One region of the Staphylococcus kloosii genome, then DNA from elsewhere that is predicted to be linked to it. Evidence: riboswitches for the same ligand, from Rfam matches in the RefSeq annotation. Region 1 holds a riboswitch; each other region holds the start of a gene.
What was found. Region 1 has a riboswitch for S-adenosylmethionine ahead of C7J89_RS11390 (methionine ABC transporter ATP-binding protein). Riboswitches for the same ligand answer to the same signal wherever they lie in the genome.
Positions count from the first base shown of each region.

Region 2: another riboswitch for S-adenosylmethionine. It lies ahead of metK (methionine adenosyltransferase); the one in region 1 lies ahead of C7J89_RS11390 (methionine ABC transporter ATP-binding protein).
Region 3: another riboswitch for S-adenosylmethionine. It lies ahead of metX (homoserine O-acetyltransferase MetX); the one in region 1 lies ahead of C7J89_RS11390 (methionine ABC transporter ATP-binding protein).

Region 1 is NZ_CP027846.1:2,291,276-2,294,523, reverse strand. It holds gene C7J89_RS11410 (arsenate reductase family protein) at 1-217, shown strand, start outside; gene gcvH (glycine cleavage system protein GcvH) at 367-747, shown strand; gene C7J89_RS11400 (toprim domain-containing protein) at 922-1,314, shown strand; gene C7J89_RS11395 (thioredoxin family protein) at 1,311-1,613, shown strand; SAM riboswitch class I at 1,665-1,773, shown strand; gene C7J89_RS11390 (methionine ABC transporter ATP-binding protein) at 1,857-2,882, shown strand; gene C7J89_RS11385 (methionine ABC transporter permease) at 2,875-3,248, shown strand, end outside.
Region 2 is NZ_CP027846.1:1,393,611-1,396,858, forward strand. It holds gene pckA (phosphoenolpyruvate carboxykinase (ATP)) at 1-1,231, opposite strand, end outside; SAM riboswitch class I at 1,385-1,503, shown strand; gene metK (methionine adenosyltransferase) at 1,610-2,806, shown strand; gene C7J89_RS07010 (nuclease-related domain-containing protein) at 2,900-3,248, shown strand, end outside.
Region 3 is NZ_CP027846.1:294,221-297,468, reverse strand. It holds gene C7J89_RS01535 (DUF2232 domain-containing protein) at 1-759, opposite strand, end outside; gene metX (homoserine O-acetyltransferase MetX) at 953-1,921, opposite strand; SAM riboswitch class I at 1,982-2,081, opposite strand; gene C7J89_RS01525 (AzlD domain-containing protein) at 2,190-2,519, opposite strand; gene C7J89_RS01520 (AzlC family ABC transporter permease) at 2,516-3,211, opposite strand.

The DNA of each region.
Region 1 (3,248 bases):
TGAACGTACAGGCATTGAAGTGAATAAACTATTTAATACACACGGCGCAAAATATCGTGAGTTAGGTCTAAAAGATAAGTTGAGCTCAATGTCAGACAATGATAAGTTAGATTTGTTAGCTCAAAATGGCATGCTTGTTAAACGCCCATTAGCTATATCTGGAGATAAAGCAACAGTAGGTTTTAATGAAGAAGTTTATAAAGAAACTTGGTTGTAATCAACAGAAGTAATAGTAGGGTGTTTATATATTAGACACATGTTTATCACTACATGTCGTTTATTATTTTATTTTTATTATAAACAGTTGCCTTTAAGCATCGTCATATGGCATCATAAAAGTGTAAAATCATATAGGAGGGGATACTTGTGGCAGTACCGAGCGAATTAAAATATTCTAAAGATCATGAATGGGTTAAAATTGAAGGCAATACAGCAACAATTGGTATTACTGAATACGCACAAAATGAATTAGGAGATATCGTTTTTGTTGAATTACCAGAGGTTGACGATGAAATTAATGAAGGAGATACTTTTGGTAGCGTAGAATCAGTTAAAACTGTATCAGAATTATATGCACCTCTTTCAGGTAAAGTCTTAGAAGCAAATGAAGAATTAGAAGATAGCCCTGAATTCGTAAATGAATCACCATACGAGAAAGCTTGGATGGTTAAAATAGAAGTTACTGATGAAAGTCAATTAGACGGTTTATTATCAGCTGAACAATATTCAGAAATGATAGGCGAATAATAAAAAAGTTGAACTCCTTGATATTTATATCTAGGAGTTTTTATTATTATGACAAAATTTATTACAACGTAAGCATATTTTTGGTCGTTTGATAATAATTCATGTTTAATGAACAAATACATCGTGGAATAGTATAGTAAAGTATAGATAATCGACTTTGAGAAGGTGGATGTCATGACTCTATTAAATAAAGTAATTGTCGTTGAAGGTAAATCAGATAAACTGCAAGTAAACAAAGTGCTTGATGAACCTGTACAGATAATATGCACTCACGGTACCATGAGTATTGATAAAATTGATAAAATGATTGACACACTTTATGATAAACAAGTATTCATCTTGGTTGATTCAGATGATGAAGGTGAAAAAATTCGTAGTTGGTTCAAAAGATATTTAAGTGAAAGTAAACATATAAAAGTAGATAAACAATATTGTGAAGTAGCACGATGTCCTAAACCTTATTTATCTAGGTTATTAGAAAAAAATGGCTTTATAGTTAAAGACGAAGAACAGTTAGACAAAGCACAATTAGAAAATATAGCTGAAAGGGTAAGTTTGATAACATGAACGTAACAAAAGAACAACGAGTTAATGTAGAAGAACATTTCAATGAAGAAAAACATTTAATTTTTGGATATACACCTACATGTGGTACGTGTAAAGTTTCAGAAAGAATGTTAGATATCGCGAACGACATTTTAAAATTACCAATCACTAAGATTGATTTGAATTTACATCCTGATTTTAGTCAACAACATGAAATTCAATCAGTCCCTGTTCTAATGGTGATGTCAAAAGGTTCAGAACTAAAACGATTATACGCTTTTCAGTCTGTTCCTTATTTGTTAGAAAATTTAAAAAAATAATTGACGAAACATTAGTGTAATGGTAGGATTAAAAATAATTAAATTATGTAACTCTTATCGAGAGAGGTGGAGGGATGTGCCCTATGAAGCCCGGCAACCGTCTAATTAATAGAAATGGTGCCAATTCACATAAAGTTAAACTAACTTTAAAAGATGAGAGAGGGTATGTATTGCTTTCTCTATTCTGGATAAGATAGGGGAAGCATTTTTTAGTTTATCGAGCATTACAAGGAGGCAATCACAATGATTGAGTTAAATCAAATCGTCAAACGTTATAAGACGAAAAAGCAAGAAGTTCTTGCTGTCGATCATGTTGATTTAAACATAGAAACTGGCTCAATTTTTGGCGTGATTGGTTTTTCAGGAGCGGGAAAAAGTACTTTAGTTAGACTTTTAAACAATTTGGAACAGCCAACATCTGGTGATGTCATTATTGATGGAGACAATATAGGACAGTTGTCTAAATCAGCATTACGTCAAAAACGTCAAAAAGTAAGCATGATATTTCAACATTTTAATTTATTATGGTCTAGAACCGTATTAAACAATATTACGTTCCCTTTAGAAATTGCTGGCGTATCACGACAACAAGCAAAAAAGAGAGCGCAAGAATTAATCGAGCTTGTAGGCTTGCAAGGAAGAGAAAACGCATATCCTTCGCAGCTATCAGGTGGGCAGAAGCAGCGTGTAGGTATTGCACGTGCGCTTGCAAATGAGCCAACTGTATTACTTTGCGATGAGGCGACAAGTGCATTAGACCCTCAAACGACAGACGAAATTCTTGATTTACTGTTGAAAGTTAAAGAACAAAGCAATATAACTATTGTAATAATCACTCATGAAATGCATGTAATTCGTCGCATTTGCGATGAAGTTGCGGTAATGGAGAGTGGACGAGTGATTGAACAAGGTACAGTTAATGATGTTTTTGAACACCCTAAACATCAAGTGACAAAACGTTTTGTTAAAGACGATTTGAATGATGACTTTGACGAATCTATCGATGACTTAGGTGCATTACAGCCTGGAGATTACATAGTAAGATTAAACTTTGTAGGCAATAATACTACAGAACCAATCGTTTCATATATAACTAAGACACATAATATTGATGTGAATATTTTAGAAGCCAATATTAAAAATAGTAAAAATGGTTCAATTGGATTTTTAGTATTACATTTACCAAATGTAGGCACTAATCAATTCGACACTTTCAAAGAAAACCTAGAGTCGCAACAAGTATCAGTGGAGGTGTTACGTCATGGGTAAGTCATTTGGAGAAATTTTACAAGAGATGCTAACAATGCCAAATGTACAATGGCCTGAAGTTTGGCAAGCAACATATGAAACGTTATACATGACAGTGATTTCGACTATTTTTGCGTTTATTTTCGGTATTATTTTAGGAGTACTGTTATTCCTATCGGCGAGAAGTAAATCCAAAACTGCGCACGTGTTTTATACGATTGTGTCATTTGTCGTTAACTTATTTAGAGCGATTCCATTCATTATCTTAATTTTGCTACTCATTCCATTTACAAGCATAGTTTTAGGGACAATAAGTGGACCAACTGGTGCATTACCAGCATTAATCATAGGTTCAGCGCCATTCTATGCTAGATTAGTTGAAATTGC
Region 2 (3,248 bases), 900 kb from region 1:
TGTCAGAATATACTTTCGCATCTAATGGTAAGAAAGGTGAGCCAAAACAAGTTGAGAACGATGGTTCAGGTTCTGTAATACCACGTTCAGTACCTGCAAGTTTAGCAGTGAAACCACTTAAGAAATGATACATCGCTTGGTCTTTAGTCAATTTAGAAATTGGAGGTAACACACCGAAAGCATCAGCAGTTAAGAATATAATCGTATTTGGATGTGCTGCTTTAGATGGTTTAACAATATTATCAATATGGTCTATTGGATAGGCAGCACGAGTATTTTCAGTATAGTAGTTATCATCGAAATCAATATCACCATCGTTATCAACTACTACATTTTCTAAAATAGTACCATATTTAATCGCGTCGTATATTTGAGGTTCTTTTTTCTTAGAAAGATTAATAGCTTTAGCGTAACATCCACCTTCAATATTAAAGATACCATTATCATTCCAACCGTGTTCGTCATCCCCAATTAATTTACGAGTAGGATCGGCAGATAAAGTTGTTTTACCTGTACCAGATAAACCAAAGAATAATGCTACGTCACCTTTTTCGCCTACATTGGCTGAACAATGCATACTCATAATATTATCTTTAGGTAATAGGTAATTCATTACTGAAAAAATACCTTTTTTCATTTCACCAGCGTATTCAGTACCACCGATAAGGATAACTTTATGTTTGAATGAAGTAATAATAAATGTTTCAGAATTTGTACCATCAACAGCTGGATCTGCTTTAAATCTTGGTGCAGAAACAATTGTGAAATCAGCTTTGATTTCTTCAGCTTCTTCTTTGGAATCAGGTTTAATAAACATATTTTGTGCAAATAAGTTATGCCAAGATAATTCGTTGATAACAGATAGTTTTAATTGTGAATCTTCGTCACTACCTGCGTAACCATTGAAAATGTACAATTCATCACGTTCGTTTAAATAATCTAAAACTTTGTTATATAGATTTAAAAATGTAGTTTCGTCAATAGGTTGATTGATATTACCCCAATCAATATCATCTTTATAAGAAGGTTCAGTTACTATAAATTTATCTTTCGGTGAACGACCTGTATACTTCCCAGTTCGAGCATTAATTGCACCAAGTTCAGTCAATTCACCTTCGTTGTTTTCCAACATCTTATAGTACAATTCGGTTGTTGATAATTGAAATAAAGAAGTTGTTTTTTTATAAATGTTTTCCAGTTTACTTGTGTAAGTATATGTATCTATCGCCATACTTAATCCCTCCAACGCTATTTTTATGTAAGCCTTTACAATAAACGAGTATAACATAATCACTATATTATGCCATAAAAATTATTATAAAATTTGGGATTTTGTAAAATTGACATTACTATGCAGTTTAGGTAGTATAGTTACTAACGGATTCTCTTATCCTGAGAGGCGGAGGGACATGGACCCAATGAAGCCCAGCAACCTCTTCTTTATACATTAAAGAAGGAAGGTGCCAAACCGTTTGCAGACAAATATCGTCTGAACGATAAGAGCGAATGGACGTATTGAGCCTTCTCTCTATTTTATAGTGATGAAGGCTCTTTTTTATTAAGCTCACAAAAGAGAATTTTCGTAATTTAATAACTAAAGGAGCAAATTATGACATACAATAGAAGATTATTCACTTCAGAATCAGTTACAGAAGGACACCCAGATAAAATTGCGGACCAAGTATCTGATGCAATTTTAGACGAAATATTAAAAGACGACCCAAATGCTAGGGTGGCTTGTGAGACAACAGTTACAACAGGTATGGCACTTATTTCAGGTGAAATTTCGACTACGACTTACGTAGATATTCCAAAAGTAGTTCGTGAAACGATTAAAAACATTGGTTATACACGTGCGAAATATGGATATGACAGCCAAACTATGGCAGTGTTAACTGCTATTGATGAACAATCTGCAGACATTGCACAAGGAGTAGATACAGCTTTAGAATATAGAAATGATATTTCTGAAGAAGAAATTGAAGCTACAGGTGCTGGCGATCAAGGTTTAATGTTTGGTTATGCAACGAAAGAAACAGACACTTATATGCCATTACCAATTTTCTTATCTCATCAACTCGCTAAACGCTTATCTGATGTACGTAAAGATGACATCATTAAATATCTACGTCCTGATGGCAAAGTACAAGTTACGGTTGAGTATGATGAAAATGATCAACCTCACCGTATCGATACCATTGTAGTATCAACACAACACGCTGATGACATAGAACTTTCTCAAATTCAAGATGATATTAAAGAACACGTTATTTATCCAACAGTTCCTAAAGAATTGTTAGATGAAAAAACGAAATTTTATATTAATCCAACTGGACGATTTGTTATAGGTGGACCTCAAGGCGATGCTGGTCTAACAGGTAGAAAAATTATCGTAGATACATACGGTGGTTATGCACGTCATGGTGGGGGATGCTTTAGTGGTAAGGATCCTACAAAAGTAGATAGATCAGCAGCATATGCAGCAAGATACGTTGCTAAAAATATTGTTGCGGCTGATTTAGCAGATAAATGTGAAGTACAACTTGCATATGCAATTGGTGTTGCTGAGCCAGTGTCTATTTCAATTGATACGTTTGGTACTGGGAAAGTAAGTGAAAGTGAATTAGTTGAAGCGGTAAGAACGCATTTTGACTTACGACCAGCAGGCATTATTAAAATGTTGGACTTAAAACAACCAATTTATAAACAAACAGCAGCTTATGGTCATTTTGGTCGTACTGATGTATTATTACCATGGGAAAAATTAGATAAAGTTAACCTCTTAAAAGATGCAGTAAATGCATAATCAAGTTGTTATAACTTTATTAGTATTTTTATCGAATGATTAAACAATTTTTATTATAATGGAGATAATGATATATAAAGGAGCGAAATTGTTATGAATTCATTTGGACCAATTCAAATTGGTTTGATTGTAGCTATCGTAATAGCAATTATTTGTTTCATTCTATTTTTAATTGCTTTAAAAAGTAAGAAAAAAGCACAACAAAAAATAGAAGAACAATACCAATCAAAACAACAAAAATTGAGTGACGAACACGCAGAGGAATTAGAAAAAGAAAGAATTAAAAACAAAAAAACTGTGACGAAACAACAAGAAGAATATGAGGCAACAGTTAATTCTAAAGACAGAGAAATTGATGCATTAAAATTATTCTCTAAAAATCATAGTGAATATGTGACTGATATGAGACTTATCGGTATACGTGAACGACTTGTAAACGAAA
Region 3 (3,248 bases), 630 kb from region 1:
TAAACTTAAACCTTGCAAATACATACATAATGATAACACAATTTCAAAATTCAATACGATACTTTGGAAAGTACCCGCTTTAGACGCAAACATAACACAGAGCAGTGTAATAACGTATAAAATAAGTAAAACTTTATTCATTTGCCATGCAAATAACGGTTTAAATACTGGTGTTGCTACTTTAAATTTGCGTAATATTGGAAATGTAATAATTAGGTTAATTAAGATAAGTAGAAATATCGTTATAATAACGTAGCTAGGTAGTTGAACTGCAAATTGACGGAGACCTTCCCCTATCGTATTTTCGTAGCCATTCTGCACACCACTCTCTTCAATTGCTTGTAGCATTTGAGTTCTTAGTGGTTTTATTAGCGTATCTACTGTTGGTATTTTATTAAGCGCTTGTAAAATCATAAAAGCGACCAATGAGATGATACTGATAAATGTTGTAGTTACGTATAGAATACGTTCTTTTGATGTACGTTCTTTTAATAATTGGCCTACTAAAAAACTAACAATTAATATTAAGACCATCGTACTTAATACGAATATATTACCTAACAAAGTGGTTAAAATTACTGTAATTACAGCGGCCAATCCAAAAGATTCTTTAGATTTGTGCCATAGTACAATGCCTGGTATTGTCGCAAACAAGCATAATACAAAACCAAGTGGCGGTAATATATGTAAGACTAAAGCAACGATGATGAGTGAGATAATACTCAAAATAGTAGCTTTAGGTTCAATTTTTGAAAACAAATTTTGCCACTCCCATACTTTTTGACTGTATTACTATTCTAACCTCTTTAGAAATTTTATACAATTATTGATAATTTCGAATGAGCAGGTCAAATTTCATTCATAACGTGACTAGCTTTATTCGCGAATCATCGGTCAAACAAAAAAAGCTCTAAGTCTACTTATAACAGTAAACTCAGAGCTTTGCTGTATTTTATTTACGCTTAAATTTAGAAACTTTTAAGAAATGATACAAATTAGGTGCCCAATCGTTAAAGTTAAGTAAAAATCCATCATGGCCTACATTGTCAGGTACGAAGAAGTGACGGTGATATTTAAACCGCTCCCCTACTGCACGTACTAGATCATCGGGATACAATAAATCATCCGTAAAGCCCATCGTTAAAACTTTAGTATCTAAAGATTTAAATACTTCGGTAACGTCCGTACGATCTCTGTCGATATCATGACTATCTAAGACGTCCAGGAGTGTTAAATAACAGTTAAGATTAAAGTTTTCTTTAAATTTATTACCTTGATGTCGTTGATATGCTACGACTTGGTCTGGTGAAAATCGTTTATCATAACTTTTAGATGAACGATACGTTAAAAAGCCTAATTGTCGTGCAATACTCATGCCTTCTTTACCAGCTAACTGAATTGATTGACGTGCAATTTCATTAAATGCACGACTATAAGAGGAAGTCTTATCTGTAGCGGCAAGTATGACTGCCTTCTTCACATCAAATTGTCTATTATATAGCAATTCCATAGCTTGCATGCCACCAAGTGAGCCACCGATTAAGATATCAATGTGGGAAAAACCCAATGCTTTAATCCCAACTTCTAATGCTCGTACAACGTCTCTTAAAGTTAGTTTTGAAGGAAAATCATCATCTATTAATGCAGAACTTGAACCAAATGGACTACCGATAACATTAAAAGTTAGAAATTGGTAATCATTAATTGGCATATAACCTCCATCAATAATTTCGCGCCACCAGCCATGATCCTCGTCCGTTCCATACGTCACATGGTTACCTGTCAGAGCATGACATACTAACACGAGCGGTTGACCTTTGAAGCCTACATGTTCATAACGTAATTTTAAATTTGATATTGTTTCCCCTGATTCTGTTTCAAACGGTCCTAATTCTAACGTGTCCACAGTATAATTTGTCATGTTCGACCTCCTACTAACTTAAAAACCTTCTTACTCGATATAAGTAAGAAGGTTACTGGTTACTTATCATTCGAATATCTTCGTTGGTTTTAGCACCGTACTCTATAGCCGGTTGCTGAAGCATCTATGGGCCAAGTCCCTTAGCTTCTCAAAATAAGATTTGATTTAATTTATTAGATTTATTTTTCGAAACACCCATACTATAGATGTCGAAATTTTCTATTAATTTCATTCTAACGAATAACGCTTACTACTTCAATGCTTAACATTAAAATAGTAAACGTATAAGCGCCATTATAAAAATACCGGCAACTATAGTTATTGTGAGACTTTTAGATATAAATGCCACTAATACAGTTGGAATGATTGTTACTAAAAATGGAATATTAATAGTATAACCAAATTTACCACTGTGTTGTTCGATAACGCCATCGATAATCAGTGCAGTAAACAATGTAATTGGGATAAACGATAACCATTTTACGACTTTTTCTGATAAATGAACACGTGTAATCAACATAAATGGTACTACCCTAGTTAACCACGTGACCACACCACATAACACGATGATGCTTAGCATATGTATCGTCATACTCATTTGGTCATCACCACCCCTAATGTAGCCGCAAGTACCGAAGATAAAATAATTGCTACGTATGTAGGCATAAATAAACTAAATAAAAACATCATTACAATGACACAAACAATCAATACGATATAAGTCATAATTTGAGAACGTTGTACCGTTTCAAATTGTGAAATTGCTAAAAAGATAAACATACCAGTAATAGCAAAATCTAAACCGAGTGCATCTGGGTTGTGGATATATTTACCGAAAATAGCGCCAACAATACACGATACAGTCCAAAATAAATATGCCGTTAAATTAAGTCCATGTAACCAACGATCATTTATCTGTTCACCTTTTAAGTGAGGTGTTATAGCAACTCCAAATGTTTCGTCAGTAACTAACGTTGCTAACCCTAAACGATTAAGCCAACCGTAATTTTTATATTGGGGAGCTAAGGTCATACTTAATAAAAACATCCTTGAATTAACTATAAAAGTCGTTAATACAATTGCAGTTATAGGTGTTCCAGCAATCACTAAACTACAAATAATAAATTGTGCTGCACCGGCATAAACGAGTAAGCATAATAAAATTATTTCTATAAGACTAAACTTAGATGCTACCGCAACGATGCCAAAAGAAAGTCCCACACCTGCATAACCTAATAATGTAGGTACGCATTCTTTAACACCTTGCCTAAATGTTAAATGCGAAGCCATATACTACCCCTCCCCTGCCTGTAAGCATATTATTGAT